DNA from 4 places in the Kitasatospora sp. NPDC059146 genome. Region 4 is predicted to be linked to each of the others. Evidence: riboswitches for the same ligand, from Rfam matches in the RefSeq annotation. Region 4 holds a riboswitch; each other region holds the start of a gene.

Region 1 (4,203 bases), on a different contig from region 4:
CACCGCCGGTGACGCCGAGGTGCCCGAGCCCACCACCGCCGAGCGGGTCCGCAGCCTGCTCAGCGCGACCTCCTCGCTCACCGTCCGCGCCCTCGGCGAGCACCACGACCTGGACACCCCGGTCTCCGTCCACGGCTCCCGGCTGCGCCTGCGCGCCCCGCTGGACGCCCCGCTCGTCGCGGCCCTCGCCGGCGCCACCGCCACCGACGGCCTGGCCGTCGTGCTCGACGTCACCGACGTCTCCCCCGTGGCCGTCCGCGACCGCATCCGCGGCCGACTCACCCTGGCCGGCCGGCTGCACCTGGCCCACCTCGCCGACGACGGCCTCAGCGTCCACCTGCGGGTCGACGTCGCCCACGCCGTCCTCGCCACCCCGTACGGCACCGGCGCGCTCACCGCCGCCGACCTCTCCCTCGCCGCCCCCGACCCGCTGGCCCGTCACGAGGCCGCCCTGCTCACCCACCTGGCCGACGACCACGCCGACGCCCTCGACCTGCTCACCCGGCTGCTCGACCCGGCGCTGCTCACCCACGGCCCGGCCGTCCGCCCGCTCGCCCTGGACCGCCACGGCCTGGTGCTGCGCCTGGACCACTCGCACGGCCACCGCGACGTCCGCCTGGTCTTCCCCGAACCCGCCCGCGACACCGAGGACTTCGGCCACCGGATGCACGACCTGATGGCCGCCGCCGAACACGGCCTCCCGGCCCGCCGCACCTGACGCCGCCGCAGTCGGCGCAGTCAGCGCGAATACGAGACGTACCCGTGGACCACGACGACCGAGCGGAAAACGGCAGCGGCCGGCCCGGCCGTACGAGAGGTTGTCCCGTACGGCCGGGCCGGCCTTGGGCGTGTCCCGCGCCCAGGTCCACCGGTGCGGCGATCACCCGGTCGAGCGGTCACCCGACATGACCATCCCGGGCGTCGATTCGCCCCGCACCAGCGGTGGTTCACACGTTCCTGCGGAAGGACCCGGAGGGTCAGAGCGCGACGCCGTGCGCCCGCAGGTAGGCGACCGGGTCGATGTCCGAGCCGTACTCGGAACCGGTACGGATCTCGAAGTGCAGGTGCGGGCCGGTCACGTTGCCGGTCGCACCGGAGAGACCGAGCTGCTGGCCGGCGGTGACGGTCTGACCGACGCTCACGCCGATCGAGGACAGGTGCGCGTACTGGGCGTACTTGCCGTCGGCGAGCTTGATCTCGACCTCGTTGCCGTAGGCGCCGTCGCTGCCGGCCTTCACCACGACACCGTTGGCGACGGCGCGCAGCGGGGTGCCGGTGGAGGCGACGAAGTCCTGGCCGGTGTGGTGGCCGGAGGCCCACATCGAGCCGGCCACGCCGTAGGCCTCGCCCAGCACGGGGTTGGCGAGCGGGGCGACGTAGCCGGAGGTGGCGGCGACCGGGGCCGCGGTCACGGCCTGGGCCGGGGCGGCGGTCTGAACCTGGGTCTGCACCTGGGCGCCGGGCTTGGCGGCCTCGGTCCGGACCTGCACCTGGGAGTCCGCGGCAGCGGAGGTGTCCTGGGTGACCGGCGCGGCGGACTTCGCCGGAGCGGCCGGCTTGGCCGGGGCGGCAGGCTTCGCCGGAGCGGCGGCGTGACCGGCGAGGGCCAGCTGCTGACCGGGGAAGATCAGGTTCGGGTCGGCGCCGACCACCGAGCGGTTCTGCTCGTACAGCGCGTGCCAGCCGCCCTCGACGTTCTTGGCGTCGGCGATCTTCGACAGGGTGTCACCGCTGACGACGCGGTAGCTCTGCTGGGCGGCCGGGGCGGCAGCCGGAGCGGCGGCCCCGGAAGCGGCCGGGGCGGTGGTGGCCGCCGGGGCGGTGTGCGCCTGGGCGCTCATCGCGGTCACGAGCGGCAGGACGAACGAGGCCCCGGTGACGGCGGTGGCGATGCCGATGCGGGCGGCACGGGGCAGGGCGATACGACGAGCCTGTGCAGGCATGGAATTTTCCTCTCCGACGCCTGCGAGGTGAGCTGTCGGGTTCGGGCTGGAGTTGCCCGGCCGCATGTGCGGCTTCACCCCAAGCCGGCCCTGGTGGTCCGCGCCCGAAAAGGCGCGAACTCCGGTCCGGCGACTTACCTGTGGGTCCCCCGCTCCTGCCGTACAGAGTTCGGTGCGAGCCACCGGGCAGCGGCAGGACTCGGCGTTCCACCCGGTGGATCCGTCCGGACTGGCCGGGCGGTCGCTGAACTAAAACTCATCCGTTCGGGTGAAGCAATGTCGATCTCTTGAATCGGCAACAACCCCCGCGGCCCCGTCACCCTCCGAATGATCCCTTGCACGCTCCGTGCACGATCCATTCACCCGGCGCCACTGATCCACCACCCTGCGCCGCCGGGACCACCCCCGTGCGACCGTCCGTTCACGCACCGCCACCGACCGACACACCACCCGGTGACCCTTGTCACGTACGCCCCGGCGGGCGCAGGATTCGGCCCGTGGCCACCTCTCAAGCCGGCACTCTGCGCCTGGGCACCGCGCAGGGCCGCTGGGTACTCCTCGCGACGGTGCTCGGCTCCAGCATGGCGATGCTCGACGGCACCGTCGTCAACGTCGCCCTGCCCCGGATCGGCGCCGACCTCGGCGCCTCCCTCGCCTCCCTGCAATGGACCCTGAACGCCTATCTGCTCACCCTGGCCGGCCTGATCCTGCTCGGCGGCGCCCTCGGCGACCGCTACGGACGGCGCCGGGTCTTCCTGATCGGCGTGGTCTGGTTCGCCGTCGCCTCCGCGGCCTGCGCCGCGGCCCCGACCATCCACGTGCTGATCGCCGCCCGCGCCGTCCAGGGCATCGGCGGCGCGCTGCTCACCCCGGGCTCGCTGGCCATGCTCCAGGCGGTCTTCCACCCGGACGACCGCTCGGCGGCGGTCGGCCTCTGGTCCGGCCTGGGCGGGGTGTCGGCGGCCGTCGGCCCCTTCCTCGGCGGCTGGCTGGTGGACGGCCCGGGCTGGCGCTGGATCTTCCTGCTGAACCTGCCGCTGGCCGCCGCCGTGATCGCGGCGACCTCCCGTTACGTCCCGGAGAGCCGGGACGAGTCCGCCGCCGGCCGCTTCGACGTGCCCGGCGCCCTGCTCGCCGCCCTCGCGCTCGGCGCCGTCACCTACGCGCTCACCGCCGCCGGGGAGGGACTGTCCCCCGCCGTCTGGGTCACCGGTGCGATCGGCCTGCTGCTGGCCGCCGCCTTCGTGGCCGTCGAGCGGCGCACGCCCGACCCGATGCTGCCGCTCGGCCTGTTCTCCTCCCGGCTGTTCACCGCCGTGAACCTGGTCACCCTCTGCGTCTACGCGGCGTTCAGCGGGGTCTTCTTCCTGCTGGTGGTGCAGCTGCAGATCGTCTCGGGCTTCTCCCCGCTGGTCTCCGGCTTCGCCCTGGTGCCGATCACGGTGCTGATGCTGACCCTGTCCGCGCGCGCCGGACGGCTCGGCAAGCGGATCGGCCCGCGCGTCCCGCTCACCGTCGGCCCGCTGCTGTGCGCCGTCGGGGTGCTGCTGATGCTGCGCACCGGCCCCGGCTCCTCCTACTGGGCGGACGTGCTGCCCGCGGTCGCGGTGATGGGCTCCGGGATGACGCTGCTGGTCGCCCCGCTGACCGCCACCGTGCTGGCCGCCGTCGAGGTGCGGCACGCGGGCATCGCCAGCGGCGTCAACAACGCCGCCGCCCGCGCGGCGGGCCTGCTCGCGGTCGCCGCCCTGCCGGCCCTGGCCGGACTGAGCGGCGACGCCTACCGGGTGCCCTCCGCGGTGGACTCCGCCTTCCACACCGCGATGCTGATCTGCGCGGGGCTGCTGGCCGCCGGCGGGCTGATCGCCTTCGCCACCGTCCGGGGCAATGTGCTGGCGCCGGAGGAGGAGCACCCGGTGGCCGAGCCGAACTGCGACTGGCCCTGCGCCACCACCACCCCGCCGCTCGACCCGGGCCGCCCCCGGACGCGCGAGGGCCCCGCCACCGGAACGGCGGCAGGGCCCTCGTCAGAGAACTGACTCCTCGTCAGAGGATGTCGCCGGGGGCGTACTTGGCCGCCTCCGGGTAGGCCGCCGCGACGGCCTCCACCTGTCGGACGACCTCGGCGACCTGCGCCCCGGCCGCACCGGTGAAGGACAGCCGGTCGGCGAGCAGCGCGTCCAGCCCGGCCCGGTCCAGCGGGATCCGCTCGTCGGCGGCGAGGCGGTCCAGCAGCTCGTTCTCCCGGGCGCCGGCGCGC
Region 2 (4,203 bases), on a different contig from region 4:
CCGACCACGGGGCAGCCCGGCCGGTCGAGTTCGGAGGCGAGGTCCTCGGCGATGCCGACGTGGGTGTCGGCGATCAGCATCCCGGCGGTGCCGGCCGCGGTGAACCGGCGGGCGAGGTCGGCCCCCGAACCGCCCGCGAGTACCGCGATGACGACGACTGCTCCGCTGACCGTCATTGGTCCAGCTCCTCCCTGCGGGCGACACCGCACCGGCGCCCGCGCGTACTTCGGAGGATCGTAGGCAGGTCCTGACCCTCCGCAACAGGGATTACCCCTCAGGTGACCAGGCTCACGCCTGCCGCCCGGCCAAGAGCTGGCCAAGGCCCGTCCACGCACCGTCCACGGGCCGTCCACGGAGTGTCGGCGTTCCGCTCGCGCGCCGGTCACGGACGGTTCGCGCGGCGGTGGCCTCCGGCCGGCCGCGGGGGCGCGTGCGCCGGTGGTCCGGGCCCCTCCGGTCCAGCGGTTACGGTCGACCCATGCCAGCTCAGCCCGAGGGCGCCCAGCCCGCCGCCCAGCCCGACCCGCAGCTCTTCACCTGGGAGTTCGCCGCAGACCCGTACCCCGCCTACGCCTGGCTGCGCGAGCACGCCCCGGTGCACCGCACCACGCTGCCGAGCGGGGTGGAGGCCTGGCTGGTGACGCGCTACGCGGACGCCCGGCAGGCGCTCGCGGACGGCCGGCTCTCGAAGAACCCGGCGCACCACAGCGGGCAGGCGCACCGCACCGGCCGGGTGGGCATCCCGGGGGAGCGGCAGGCGGACCTGATGACCCACCTGCTGAACATCGACCCGCCGGACCACACCCGGCTGCGCCGCCTGGTGTCGAAGGCGTTCACGCCGCGCCGGGTGGCGGAGTTCGAGCCGCGGGTGCAGCAGCTCACCGACCGGCTGATCGACGGCTTCGCGCAGCGCGGTTCGGCGGACCTGATCCACGAGTTCGCGTTCCCGCTCCCCATCTACGCGATCTGCGACATGCTCGGCGTTCCCTCCGAGGACCAGGACGACTTCCGGGACTGGGCCGGAATGATGATCCGGCACGGGGGCGGCCAACGCGGCGGCGTGGGGCGGGCGGTGAAGCGGATGCGGGCGTACCTGCTGGAGCTGATCCACCGCAAGCGGGCGGACCTCGGGGACGACCTGATCTCCGGCCTGATCCGGGCGAGCGACCACGGCGAGCACCTGACCGAGAACGAGGCCGCCGCGATGGCCTTCATCCTCCTCTTCGCCGGGTTCGAGACGACGGTGAACCTGATCGGCAACGGGACGTACGCGCTGCTGCGCAATCCCGGGCAGCGGGCCCTGCTGCAGGAGTCGGTGGCCCGCGGCGAGACCGCGCTGCTGGAGACCGGGATCGAGGAACTCCTGCGCTACGACGGGCCGGTGGAGTTGGCGACCTGGCGGTTCGCGACCGCTCCGCTGACCATCGGCGGGGTGGAGATCCCGGTCGGGGACCCGGTGCTGGTGGTGCTGGCGGCGGCGGACCGCGATCCGGCCAGGTTCTCCGACGAGAACACCCTCGACCTGGCCCGGAGCGACAACCCGCACCTGGGGTTCGGGCACGGCATCCACTACTGCATCGGAGCCCCGCTGGCCCGGCTGGAGGGGCGGTCCGCGCTGGCCACGCTGCTTTCCCGGCTGCCGGATCTGCGGCTGGCCGAAAGCCCGGAGAATCTGCGCTGGCGGGGTGGCCTGATCATGCGTGGATTGCGCGAACTTCCGGTCGAATTCAGTCCGGAGCCCCGGTCGCCGCACAGTCGTCCTGAGGCCACGACACGCTGACGAAGCATCCGGAACCGGCCACCGGCGGTGGTATGAACGCTCATCAAACCGGACAAAGCCCCGCCGTTGGTAGGCGATCGAACACGGGCCGTAATTCTTGTGTGATGTCGGTGATATGAGCTTGTGATTCGTCTGAGGATCTGTCTAGTCTCCGTGGAGTTCGCAGCTGCGGACCTCGTGCGCGGACGCCGAATCCTGCCCGCCGCGTCACGGGAAACCGACCAGAACCCTGGGCAGGGGCGGGGGAACCAGGTTTGTTGCCGTTCCTCCACGGCTCGGGGTGAAGCCGCCCGCGCGGAATCGATTCCGCAGACGGCGGCCGGGCCACCTCCCGGTCCGAACCCGACAGCTCACCTCGCAGGCGTGCGGAGAGGGACCTTCATGCTGTTCGTTGGAACCGGCCGTCATCGCCGTCGCACCCAGGCCGAGAAGGCCATCGCCGTCGCCGGTGTGGCCGGCGTCGGACTCGCACTGCCGCTCCTCTCCGCCACCGGCGCCTCCGCCGCCCCGGCCTCCGTCTGGGACTCCGTCGCCCAGTGCGAGAGCGGCGGCAACTGGAGCATCAACACCGGCAACGGCTTCTCCGGCGGCCTCCAGTTCACCCCCAGCACCTGGAAGGCGTACGGCGGCACCGCGTACGCGGCGCAGGCCAACCAGGCCAGCAAGGGGCAGCAGATCGCCGTCGCCGAGAAGGTCCTCGCCTCGCAGGGCCCCGGCGCCTGGCCGGTCTGCTCCCAGAAGGCGGGCCTGAGCAAGGGCGGCGCCCCGGCCCAGGTGGACACCTCCTCGGACGCCAAGCCGCAGAAGCAGCAGGCCCAGAAGCAGGCACCCAAGCAGCAGGCCCCCAAGGCCGCCGCCAAGCCCGCCCAGCCGAAGCCGGTCCAGCAGTACGCGCCGAAGCACGCCGCGCCGAAGCAGGCCGAGCAGCCCGCCGCCCCGTCGGCGCAGCAGTACGCCCCCAAGCACGCCGCCCCGCGGGCCGCGCAGGCCCCGGCCGCCACGACCGGCCACGACTACACCGTCCGGGACGGTGACACCCTGTCGGGCATCGCCACCGCCCAGGGCGTGTCCGGCGGCTGGCAGGCGCTCTACGACGGCAACCGCACCACGGTCGGCGGCAACCCGGACATGATCGTGCCCGGCCAGGTCCTGCACCTGGGCTGAGCCGGACCGTTCCACGGAGAACGACACGCTGGACACGTAGGGGGCCGCGCCCGGCGGCCCCCTACGTCCGCGTTCGCCCGCCCCGATGGACGCCCCGGTGGGACGCACCGGGACGAGCAGGTGAACTACCGGTGGGTAGCCGGGCCACACGGTGAGACGCAGCCCGGGCCGAGGTGGCCCCGGGAGCCCGGGCGGTTAGGCTCTGGTCGTAACGACTCCGCAATCGTCCGGCCGACAGCACCACCCGCAGCCGGACCCTGCTTCCGCAAGGAGATGCTTCGTGCCGTCCATCGATGTCGTCGTAGCCCGTGAAATCCTCGACTCCCGCGGCAACCCCACGGTCGAGGTCGAGGTCGGCCTCGACGACGGCAGCACGGGTCGTGCCGCTGTTCCGTCGGGTGCCTCGACCGGCGCCTTCGAGGCGCTCGAACTGCGCGACGGCGACAAGAACCGCTACTTCGGCAAGGGCGTGGAGAAGGCCGTCCTGGCCGTCATCGAGCAGATCGGCCCGGAGCTGGTCGGCTACGACGCCACCGAGCAGCGCCTGATCGACCAGGCCATGCTCGACCTGGACGCCACCCCGGACAAGTCCTCGCTCGGCGCCAACGCCATCCTGGGCGTCTCGCTGGCCGTCGCGCACGCCGCCTCCGAGGCCAGCGACCTGCCGCTGTTCCGCTACCTGGGCGGCCCGAACGCCCACGTCCTGCCGGTCCCGATGATGAACATCCTCAACGGCGGCTCGCACGCGGACTCCAACGTCGACATCCAGGAGTTCATGATCGCTCCGATCGGCGCGGAGTCCTTCTCCGAGGCCGTCCGCTGGGGCGTCGAGGTCTACCACACCCTCAAGGGCGTGCTGAAGGAGCGCGGCCTGTCCACCGGCCTCGGCGACGAGGGCGGCTTCGCGCCGAACCTGGACAGCAACCGCGAGGCCCTGGACCTCATCACCGAGGCCATCCAGAAGGCCGGCTACGTGCCCGGCCGCGACATCGCGCTGGCCCTGGACGTCGCCGCCTCCGAGTTCTTCCAGGACGGCGCCTACCAGTTCGAGGGCAAGGCCCTGTCGGCCGCCGAGCTCATCGAGTACTACGCCGAGCTGGTCGCCTCCTACCCGCTGGTCTCCATCGAGGACCCGCTGGACGAGTCGGACTGGGACGGCTGGAAGGCCATGACCGTCAAGCTGGGCGACAAGGTCCAGCTGGTCGGCGACGACCTGTTCGTCACCAACCCGGCCCGCCTGGCCAAGGGCATCGAGACCG
Region 3 (4,203 bases), on a different contig from region 4:
CCGTGCTGCAGTCGGCGCAGGGCCTCCAGCGGGAGCTGGCGCTGCCGGTCTCCCAGCTCCGCCCGGCGGACCTGGTGGAGGCGGTGGTGCCGGGGTCGGCCTCGCCGCACGACGTGGCCCGGCGCGGCCTGGCCGAGGACGACCCGGCGCTGCTGGACCAGTTGCTGGCGATCCCCCAGGTGCACCTGGTGGTGGACGGCTACAACGTGACCAAGACCGGGTACCCGGCGCTGCCGCTGGAGCAGCAGCGGATCCGGCTGCTGGGCGGGCTGGCGATGCTGGCCCAGCGCACCCAGGCGGAGGTCACCTGTGTGTTCGACGGGCAGGACCTGGACGTACCGGTCATCATGGCGCCGCCGCGCGGGGTGCGGGTACGGTTCAGCCGGACCGGCGAGACCGCGGACGAGCTGATCCGCCGTCTGGTCCGGGCCGAGCCGCAGGGCCGTCCGGTGGTGGTGGTCTCCACCGACCGGGAGGTCGCGGAGGGCGTGCGGAAGGCGGGTGCGCGCCCGGTGGCCTCGGTGCTGCTGCTGAACCGGCTGGCCCGGCCCTGAGCCGGCCCCGAGCCGGGTCGGAGTCGGGATGGGGGCTGTGACGGCAGGTCAGTGGGGCTTCCGTGCGGGTGTGCGGATCCGGTGAAGTCAGTGGGGGAACCGGAGTTCACGCCTTCGGGGGAGTGGCAAAACGGGTAGATCTTCACTAGGGTCTGGCGTCAAACCTATTTTCCGGAATCTCACCTGATCAGGTGAGTCCGATGGAAGAAGGAGCCGGTCCCTTGGCCTCCCACCGCCGTCCCAAGCAGCCGAGCCGCGCGCGGGTCTCCGTGCTCACCGCTGCTGCTGCGACCGCGGTCGCCCTCTCCGCCCAGGTCGCCGCGCATGCCGCGCCGCAGCCGAACAAGAGTGACGTCAAGGCGCAGATCGACCAGCTCCAGCAGGAGCAGGAGCAGGCGGCCGAGAAGTACAACGGCGCCAAGGAGCGCTCCGACCAGCTCCGCAAGCAGGCCGACCAGCTCCAGGACCAGGTGGCCCGCAGCCAGGACCAGATGAGCCAGCTCCAGGTGGGCCTGGCCCAGGTCGCGGGCGAGCAGTACCGCACCGGCGGCATCGACCCGTCCGTCCAGCTGATGCTCTCCTCCGACCCGTCCGGCTACCTGGACAAGGCGTCGAGCGTCCAGCAGGCCAGCACCACCCAGACCGAGGCGCTCAAGGGCCTGCTCGACCAGCAGCGCCGGCTGGACCAGGAGAAGGCCGAGGCGGCCGCCGTGCTCGCCTCCCTGGACTCCACCACCAAGGACCTCAACCAGGCCAAGGCGGACGTCAACACCAAGTTGAAGACCGCCCAGGACCTGCTGAACTCGCTCAGCGCCGCCGACCGGGCCGCGCTCCGGGCCCAGCAGCAGCAGGACGACCGCGCCTCCCGCGGCGCCGACCGGGTCGACCTCAGCAACCTGCCGCCGGCCAGCGGCTACGCCGCCGTGGCGGTGGCCAAGGCGATGAGCAAGCAGGGTTCGCCGTACGTGTGGGGCGCCACCGGGCCCTCCACCTTCGACTGCTCGGGCCTGATGGTCTGGGCGTACGGCCAGGCCGGCGTCTCGCTGCCGCGCACCTCGCAGGAGCAGGGCCACATCGGGACCGCCGTGACGCTGGCCACCGCCCAGCCGGGTGACCTGGTGATCTACGGCGGCGACATGCACCACGTCGGGATGTACATCGGCAACGGCATGGTGGTCCACGCGCCGCACACCGGTGACGTGGTGAAGGTGATGAAGGCCGACGCGATGTCGATCAACACGATCCGCCGGATCTGACGCTCCGGTACCTCCCCGAGGGGCCGGTTCCGGCCCTGTGATCCGCGCCACCTCCGGTCGGGGGTGGCGCTCCGGGTTTGCGGACCGGGCGGGCCGGAGGGTGAGAGTCGATCAGCTTTGCGTGCGCCGGTGATCACCATCAGTCATTTTCACAAAAGAACATGGGTAATCTTCCGTCTTTTTTCTGACAAGGATTTGAACGGATCACGGTTCAGTTACTAGGGTCGTGCTCCGAACCACCGCACAGTCGATCACCCAGCCTGGGTGGCGGCGGTGGTTACCGCCGAGTTCGCGAAACAGCGGGGCAGGTCGAAGCGACTGCCCGACAGGGGAGCCCAGTAGTCGGGGGCGCTGTGGAGCGGAGCCGGGGAACCACACGTTCCTCCGGGGTGAATCGGCGCCAGGTCGGCCGTAGGTGAGGCCGGTGAGGCGTCGTAGGGCATGCTTCCGGCCCGAACCCGTCAGCTCACCCGGTAGGCGGCGTAGGAAGAAGGAGTCCGCCTTCGTGGCGTCCCATCGTCGTCCCAAGCCCGCCAGCCGTACCCGCGTCTCGATCCTGACCGGTTTCGCCGCCGCCGCCGTCGCGCTCTCCGCGCAGTCCGGCGCGCACGCCGACCCGCAGCCGACCAAGGACCAGGTCAAGGAGCAGGTCGACCAGCTCAACGAGCAGGCCGAGCAGGCGACCGAGAAGTACAACGCCGCGCAGGAGAAGCAGCAGGAGCTGGAGAAGCAGGTCTCCGGCCTCCAGGACCAGGTGGCCCGCCAGCAGGCCCAGGTGACCGACCTCCAGGGCGGCCTGGCCGAGATCGCCGGCGAGCAGTACCGCAACGGGGGCATATCCCCGACGGTCCAGCTGATGTTCTCCTCCAGCCCGGACAACTTCCTCAACCAGGCCGGCGCGCTGAACCAGGCGGGCAGCACCCAGAAGAACCAGCTCAAGCAGCTCCAGGACCAGCAGCGCAAGCTGGACCAGGACCGCACCGAGGCCCAGGGCAAGCTCGGCGAGCTGGAGTCCACGACCCAGCAGCTGAAGGCCTCCAAGGACGAGGTCCAGAACAAGCTCAAGGCCGCCCAGGACCTGCTCAACACGCTGACCGAGCAGGAGCGCCAGGCGATCAAGGCGGCCGAGGACAAGGCCGCCGCCGACGCCAAGGCCAAGGCGGACGCCGCCGCGAAGGCCGCCGCCCCGGACCGCGCCTCGCGCGACAGCAGCCGCAGCGACCTCGGCTCGGGCTCCACCGCCGCGCCGGTCAAGATCGCCCCGGGCAGTTCGCACGGTGCCGCCGCGCTGGCCGCCGCCGCCACCAAGGTCGGCAGCCCGTACGTCTGGGGCGCCACCGGCCCCAGCTCCTTCGACTGCTCCGGCCTGATGGTCTGGGCGTTCAACCAGGCCGGGGTGTCGCTGCCGCGCACCTCGCAGGAGCAGGCCGGCGCCGGCACCCGGATCGGCTCGGACATCTCCCAGGCCCAGCCCGGCGACATGCTGATCTTCTACGGCGACGCCCACCACGTCGGCATCTACGCGGGCAACGGCCAGGTGCTGCACGCTCCCAAGCCGGGTGCGTCGGTGCGCTACGAGGCCGTCTCCAACATGCCGCTGGCCTCCATCGTGCGGGTCTGATCCCCGGCCACGCGTTCACGGGCCCGGTCCTCCGTCACGGAGGGCCGGGCCTGCGGCTTTTCCGGCGGCTCGACCTGGTGTCCGATTAGGGGTCAAATATTCGGGTCGGTAGGGGTTTGGACTCACTTGCCCGGACTCGCTAACGTCTGCCACCGGACTCCCGCTCGACGGCCGCCCACCGGGGCGCGGCCGCGGGGCCGCGCCGCAGGACTGGAGCCGTTGCCGCATGCCCGTGCACCGTCGTTCCCAACTGCTCGCCCGTGCGCTGGTACTGACCGCGGCCGCCACCACGGCCCTGGGTGTGGCGACCGCCGGCAGCGCCCAGGCCGCCCCCGGGGCGCCGGACGCGCCCGACCGCAAGGACGTCAAGGCCCAGGTCGAGCAGCTGTACGACGAGGCCGAACAGGCCTCGGAGAAGTACAACGCCGCGCAGGAGGCGCAGAAGCGGCTGCTGGGCGAGACCACGATCCTCCAGGGCGAGGTCGCCGCCGCCCAGGAGCAGCTCAACGAGCTGCGCGGGGACCTCGCCACGGTCGCCGGGGCCGAGTACCGGGGCGGCGGGATGACCCAGACCGCCCAGCTGATGCTCTCCAGCGACCCGGAGGCCTACCTCACCCGCGCCCGCACCCTCGGCCAGGCCGCCGAGCGCCAGCAGGAGACCCTGCACGAGCTGGTCACCCGTCAGCGCCGGCTCGACCAGCGGCGCACCGAGACCGCCGCCAAGCTCGCCGAACTGGACGAGGCCCGCCGCTCGCTCGCCGAGAACAAGCAG
Region 4 (4,203 bases):
GTCGTCATCCACAACAAGGCGGACGCCTCCGGCCGACTGCTGGTCGAGACCATAGGCCAGGCGTCGGTCAAGGGCGGCGGCGCGATGGGCCGTGAGCCCGGCCAGTCCGGCGAGATCCGCAAGGTCCGGATCGACGGCAAGGAGAGCCGGCTGTCGACCGAGGGCTTCGTCTACCTGCCGCCGCAGTACTTCCAGCCCGAGTACGCGCAGAAGCAGTTCCCGGCCGTGATCGTCAGCACCGGATTCCCAGGAATCGCCGAGAACCTGATCACCCGCTTCAACTACCCGGGCGCCGCGCTCAAGCTGCTGCAGGAGGGCCGGATGCAGCCGACCGTCATGGTCCTGATGCGTCCCTCGCCCGCCCTGCCGCAGGACACCGAGTGCGAGGACATCCCGGGCGGCGCCCAGTCCGACACGTACTTCACCAAGGACGTCCCGTCGGCGATCCAGGCCAGCTACCGGGTCTCGGCCGACCCCCGGGCCTGGGCCTTCATGGGCAACTCCACCGGCGGCTACTGCGCGCTCAAGCTGGCCATGCGCCACCCGGACGTCTTCCCGACCGCCGTGTCCCTGTCCGGGTACTACGAGGCGGCCGACGACCCGACCACCGGCGACCTCTTCGGCGGCAGCAAGCAGCGCCGCGACGAGGCCGACCTGATGTGGCGGTTGAAGAACATGCCGCAGCCGGACGTCTCCGTGCTGCTGGCCGGCACCAAGAAGGGCGACGGCAACTACAAGCACGACACCGAGGCGTTCATCGACGCCGCGAGGAGCCCGATGAAGGTCTCCTACAGCATGCTCGAGAACGGCGGCCACAACTTCGAGACCTGGAGCGCCCTGCTGCCGTCCTCGCTGGAGTGGCTGTCCCAGCACCTCAAGGTCCCGAACCAGCCGGGCCACCCGGGCCAGACCGTCTGACGGCGCCGCCCGCGGAACGCACCGAACCCCCGGAAGCCTCGGCTCCCGGGGGTTCGGTGCGTTCCGGCGCCGGTCAGGCGACCCGTTCCAGCGTCCCGGTGTGCAGCTGGCCGACCCGGCCGCCCTCGCCCTCGAAGGTCCAGAAGGCCCGTACGGTCAGCGCGTTGAGGTCCATCACGTGACTGACGGTGATCCCGCTCTGCTCCGTCCAGCTGATGAAGTAGATCTCCGGCGCGACCTCGGCGACGTGCAGCCGCACGTCCTCCCACTGGCCCGCCGACTCACCGAGGCCCTCCCAGCGCAGCCGGGTGCCGTCGGCCGAGTAGGAGTTGCGGAAGGCCGCGCCGTTGTCGGCCCGGAAGACGTAGGTACGGCCGGCGAAGGCGGGCAGGGACGCGGTCATGGTGGGGCGGAACCTCTTCTCTGGAACGGGGGACGGGTCGTACGGCTCCGGCCGGTGCTCTTGTGCACCGCGGAAAATCCCAGGGCTCCAATTTATCCGATGGGGCGGACTCGGGCGGCTCCACGCCACGGCGGTCACACACGGTCCGCCACCGCCGCGCCGCGCACCGTGTGTGACCCCCATCCCGGGCGGGCCCGGCGGGGCCGCGGGTCGGCGTCGGCTCCATTGATCAACTCGGCCGCCACGCAGCGTCGTTGATCGACACCACTGTGAGCTGCGCGACAACCGGCCCCATGAGGTTGTCCGTCCACGGACGGCCTGCCTAGCCTGCAGTCGTCGTCCGCTGTCGCGGACCCCGCCGCCGGGACGCCGAGTCCCGTCCACCCGCCGGCGAGTACCCGAGCACCACAGCGGACGGGAGCGGGGGAACCAAGGTCAGCGCCCGGCCCGTACGCACCAGCGTGCGGGGCGTGGCTAGGGGTGAAGCCGCTCCACAGGCGGCCGGGCAACTGCAGCCCGAATCCGACAGCTCACCTCGCAGGCGTGGCAGAGGACCCCCATGCACCAGCCTGCCCGGCGCCGTCGCGCGCCCCGCCACGCCCGTCCGTCCCACCGTGGCCGCAACACCGCCCTCGCCACGACCGGGGCGCTCGCCATCACCGGTGCCGGCCTGCTCGGCCTGCCGTCCGTCTCCGGCGCCCAGGCCGCCACCGGCCCGACCGTCACCCAGGACCGCCTCGCCCCCGCCACCATGGTCGCGGGGAAGGCGGGCACCGCCTCGCTGGCGTTGCACTCCTCGTCCTGCTTCACCGCCAAGACCGTCGGCGTGGGCGTCCGCGACGCGCGCGGCACCAACCTGGACTTCCCGGGCAACGCGAGCAACGTGCAGATCTGCCCCGGCGGACTCACCTACACCAGCGCCGCCCGCACCCTGGCCGCCGGGACGTACACCCAGTTCGGCTTCTGGCAGGACCTCGGCGGCGCCTGGCACAACCTGCCCTCGCAGCAGCTGGTGGTCTCGGCCACGGGTACGCCCACGCCGACCCCGTCCCCGACGGCGAAGCCCACCCCCTCCCCGACCGCGACCGCGAGCCCGACGGCGAAGCCCACCGCGACCGCGTCCCCCACCGCGTCCCCGACCGCGAGCCCGACCGCGACGCCGACCCCCACCGCCACGGCCACCCCGACGACCCCGGCGTCGTCCTCCCCGATCGCCGGCAAGTCGCTGACCTGGTCCGACGAGTTCAACGGCCCGATCAACTGGGGCCAGCGCTGGGTCGGCGACAAGAGCACCTCGTACAAGTACGGGAACCACAACCCGGACGACAACAAGCTCGACTGGCTGAACAAGAACAACGTCACCGTCGCGAACGGCGTCGCCACCTTCACCGCCACCCCGGGCGGGCCGACGCTGGAGAACGGCAAGCAGTCCTGGAACACCGGCTTCCTGACCACCGAGGGCTCCGCCGAGGGGTTCCAGGTCAAGACCGGCGACTACGCCGAGACCCGGGTCAAGCTGCCCGCCGGTACCGGCGCCTGGCCCGCCCTGTGGACCTGGAAGAACGGCAACGGGGAGATCGACTCCTTCGAGTACCACCCCGACAACCCGAACCTGCTGGAGCTGACCAACCACGTCAACCCCGGCAACCCCGACTACTACACCGACGCGAGCGCCATCGGCACCGACCAGTGGGTGACCATCGGCACCTACTACGGCGCCAACTCGGTGGACTGGTACGTCAACGGCGTCAAGGTGTTCTCGGACGGCAAGGGCGTCGGGGCCAACTTCTCGGCGTACCTGATCCTCAACCTCTCGGTGAGCGCCGGCAAGTACCACCCGGCCCCGCAGGGGAACACCCCGATCACCATGGCCGCCGACTACGTCCGCGTCTACCGGTAACCACGAGCCCGCCCCACCGGTCACCGGAGGTCCGGCAGCCGCTCGCCGGCGGCCGGTGACCGGTGGGGCGATCCGTCGCGTCAGTCGCCCGCCGTCTCGACGACCTTGATGTCGAACTCCTCCCGGTGACCCCTGCCGCCGGGGTCGTCCGCGCTGCGCACCTCGACCGAGCCGCCCTCCAGGATCCCGAGCTCCAGGTCGTCGGAGAGCCGGACCGGGACGAGGGCGGTCACGCTGCGCCCGTCCGGCAGTCCGGGACCGAACACGCAGCGCACCTGCCTGCCGCGCGAGATGACCGCGCAGTTGTCGGGGAAGTACGGGCCCTCCGGGGTCACCCCGTTCGGCAGGGTGACCGTGATCGTGAGCGGTGAGGCGGTGGTGTCCGGGCCGAGATTGGCGACGAAGGCGTGGATGGTGGTGGCGCCGCCGGGCGGCGCCGGATCCGGGTCGATCCGGACCACCTCCAGGTGGGAGCGGGACGTCTTGGCGACCACGGCGGGCAGAGTGGACGCCTCGGGCGCCCCCGGCGCGACGGTCCCCAGATCCGGGCGCGGCACCGGGTGCCGCACCGCCCAGGAGGGCCCGGCGGCCAGTGAGGCCACCGCGCAGCCCGCCGTCACCGCCGCCAGCAATCCGGCCCGGCCGAACCTCCTGCGCCCCGCGCCGCCCCGTACTCCGTGCTGCTCCACGCCGTCCACCCTGCTCCCACGCTCCGGCGGCCCGCGCTGTCGCGGGCCGCGCCCGCACCAGGGTGTCCGAGCCGTGGCCGCGATAGCGGCACAACTCGCCCGCCGCCACTCGAACGGCGGGCACCGGTCCTCGCCGGATCTACCGTTCGCCTGAAAGGGGTTGACGGAACGTCATGGCGCCAGGACCTGCCCCAGCCGGGCCGCGATCTGGTGCATCACCGGCACCAGTGCGGACGCCCCCGCCTGCTCCTCCAGCGCCCGGATCCGGGCCTCCGGGCCGGAGACGGAGAGCG

Evidence for each region. A riboswitch is a leader RNA that binds a small molecule or an ion and turns the genes downstream of it on or off. The one in region 4 is predicted to bind cyclic di-AMP.
Region 1: another riboswitch for cyclic di-AMP. It lies ahead of ACFXPX_RS26220 (peptidoglycan DD-metalloendopeptidase family protein); the one in region 4 lies ahead of ACFXPX_RS35525 (hypothetical protein).
Region 2: another riboswitch for cyclic di-AMP. It lies ahead of ACFXPX_RS38415 (transglycosylase family protein); the one in region 4 lies ahead of ACFXPX_RS35525 (hypothetical protein).
Region 3: another riboswitch for cyclic di-AMP. It lies ahead of ACFXPX_RS36035 (NlpC/P60 family protein); the one in region 4 lies ahead of ACFXPX_RS35525 (hypothetical protein).

The regions. Positions count from the first base shown of each region.
Region 1 is NZ_JBHZCY010000068.1:7,828-12,030, reverse strand. It holds gene ACFXPX_RS26225 (DUF2470 domain-containing protein) at 1-718, shown strand, start outside; gene ACFXPX_RS26220 (peptidoglycan DD-metalloendopeptidase family protein) at 978-1,943, opposite strand; cyclic di-AMP (ydaO/yuaA leader) riboswitch at 1,946-2,128, opposite strand; gene ACFXPX_RS26215 (MFS transporter) at 2,441-3,982, shown strand; gene purB (adenylosuccinate lyase) at 3,990-4,203, opposite strand, start outside.
Region 2 is NZ_JBHZCY010000152.1:7,277-11,479, reverse strand. It holds gene ACFXPX_RS38425 (SDR family NAD(P)-dependent oxidoreductase) at 1-176, opposite strand, end outside; gene ACFXPX_RS38420 (cytochrome P450) at 479-1,780, shown strand; cyclic di-AMP (ydaO/yuaA leader) riboswitch at 1,990-2,160, shown strand; gene ACFXPX_RS38415 (transglycosylase family protein) at 2,162-2,944, shown strand; gene eno (phosphopyruvate hydratase) at 3,225-4,203, shown strand, end outside.
Region 3 is NZ_JBHZCY010000130.1:11,317-15,519, forward strand. It holds gene ACFXPX_RS36025 (NYN domain-containing protein) at 1-554, shown strand, start outside; gene ACFXPX_RS36030 (NlpC/P60 family protein) at 776-1,810, shown strand; cyclic di-AMP (ydaO/yuaA leader) riboswitch at 2,150-2,305, shown strand; gene ACFXPX_RS36035 (NlpC/P60 family protein) at 2,316-3,431, shown strand; gene ACFXPX_RS36040 (NlpC/P60 family protein) at 3,658-4,203, shown strand, end outside.
Region 4 is NZ_JBHZCY010000126.1:3,499-7,701, reverse strand. It holds gene ACFXPX_RS35535 (alpha/beta hydrolase) at 1-918, shown strand, start outside; gene ACFXPX_RS35530 (MoaF N-terminal domain-containing protein) at 992-1,321, opposite strand; cyclic di-AMP (ydaO/yuaA leader) riboswitch at 1,766-1,873, shown strand; gene ACFXPX_RS35525 (hypothetical protein) at 1,881-3,221, shown strand; gene ACFXPX_RS35520 (hypothetical protein) at 3,302-3,910, opposite strand; gene ACFXPX_RS35515 (IclR family transcriptional regulator) at 4,082-4,203, opposite strand, start outside.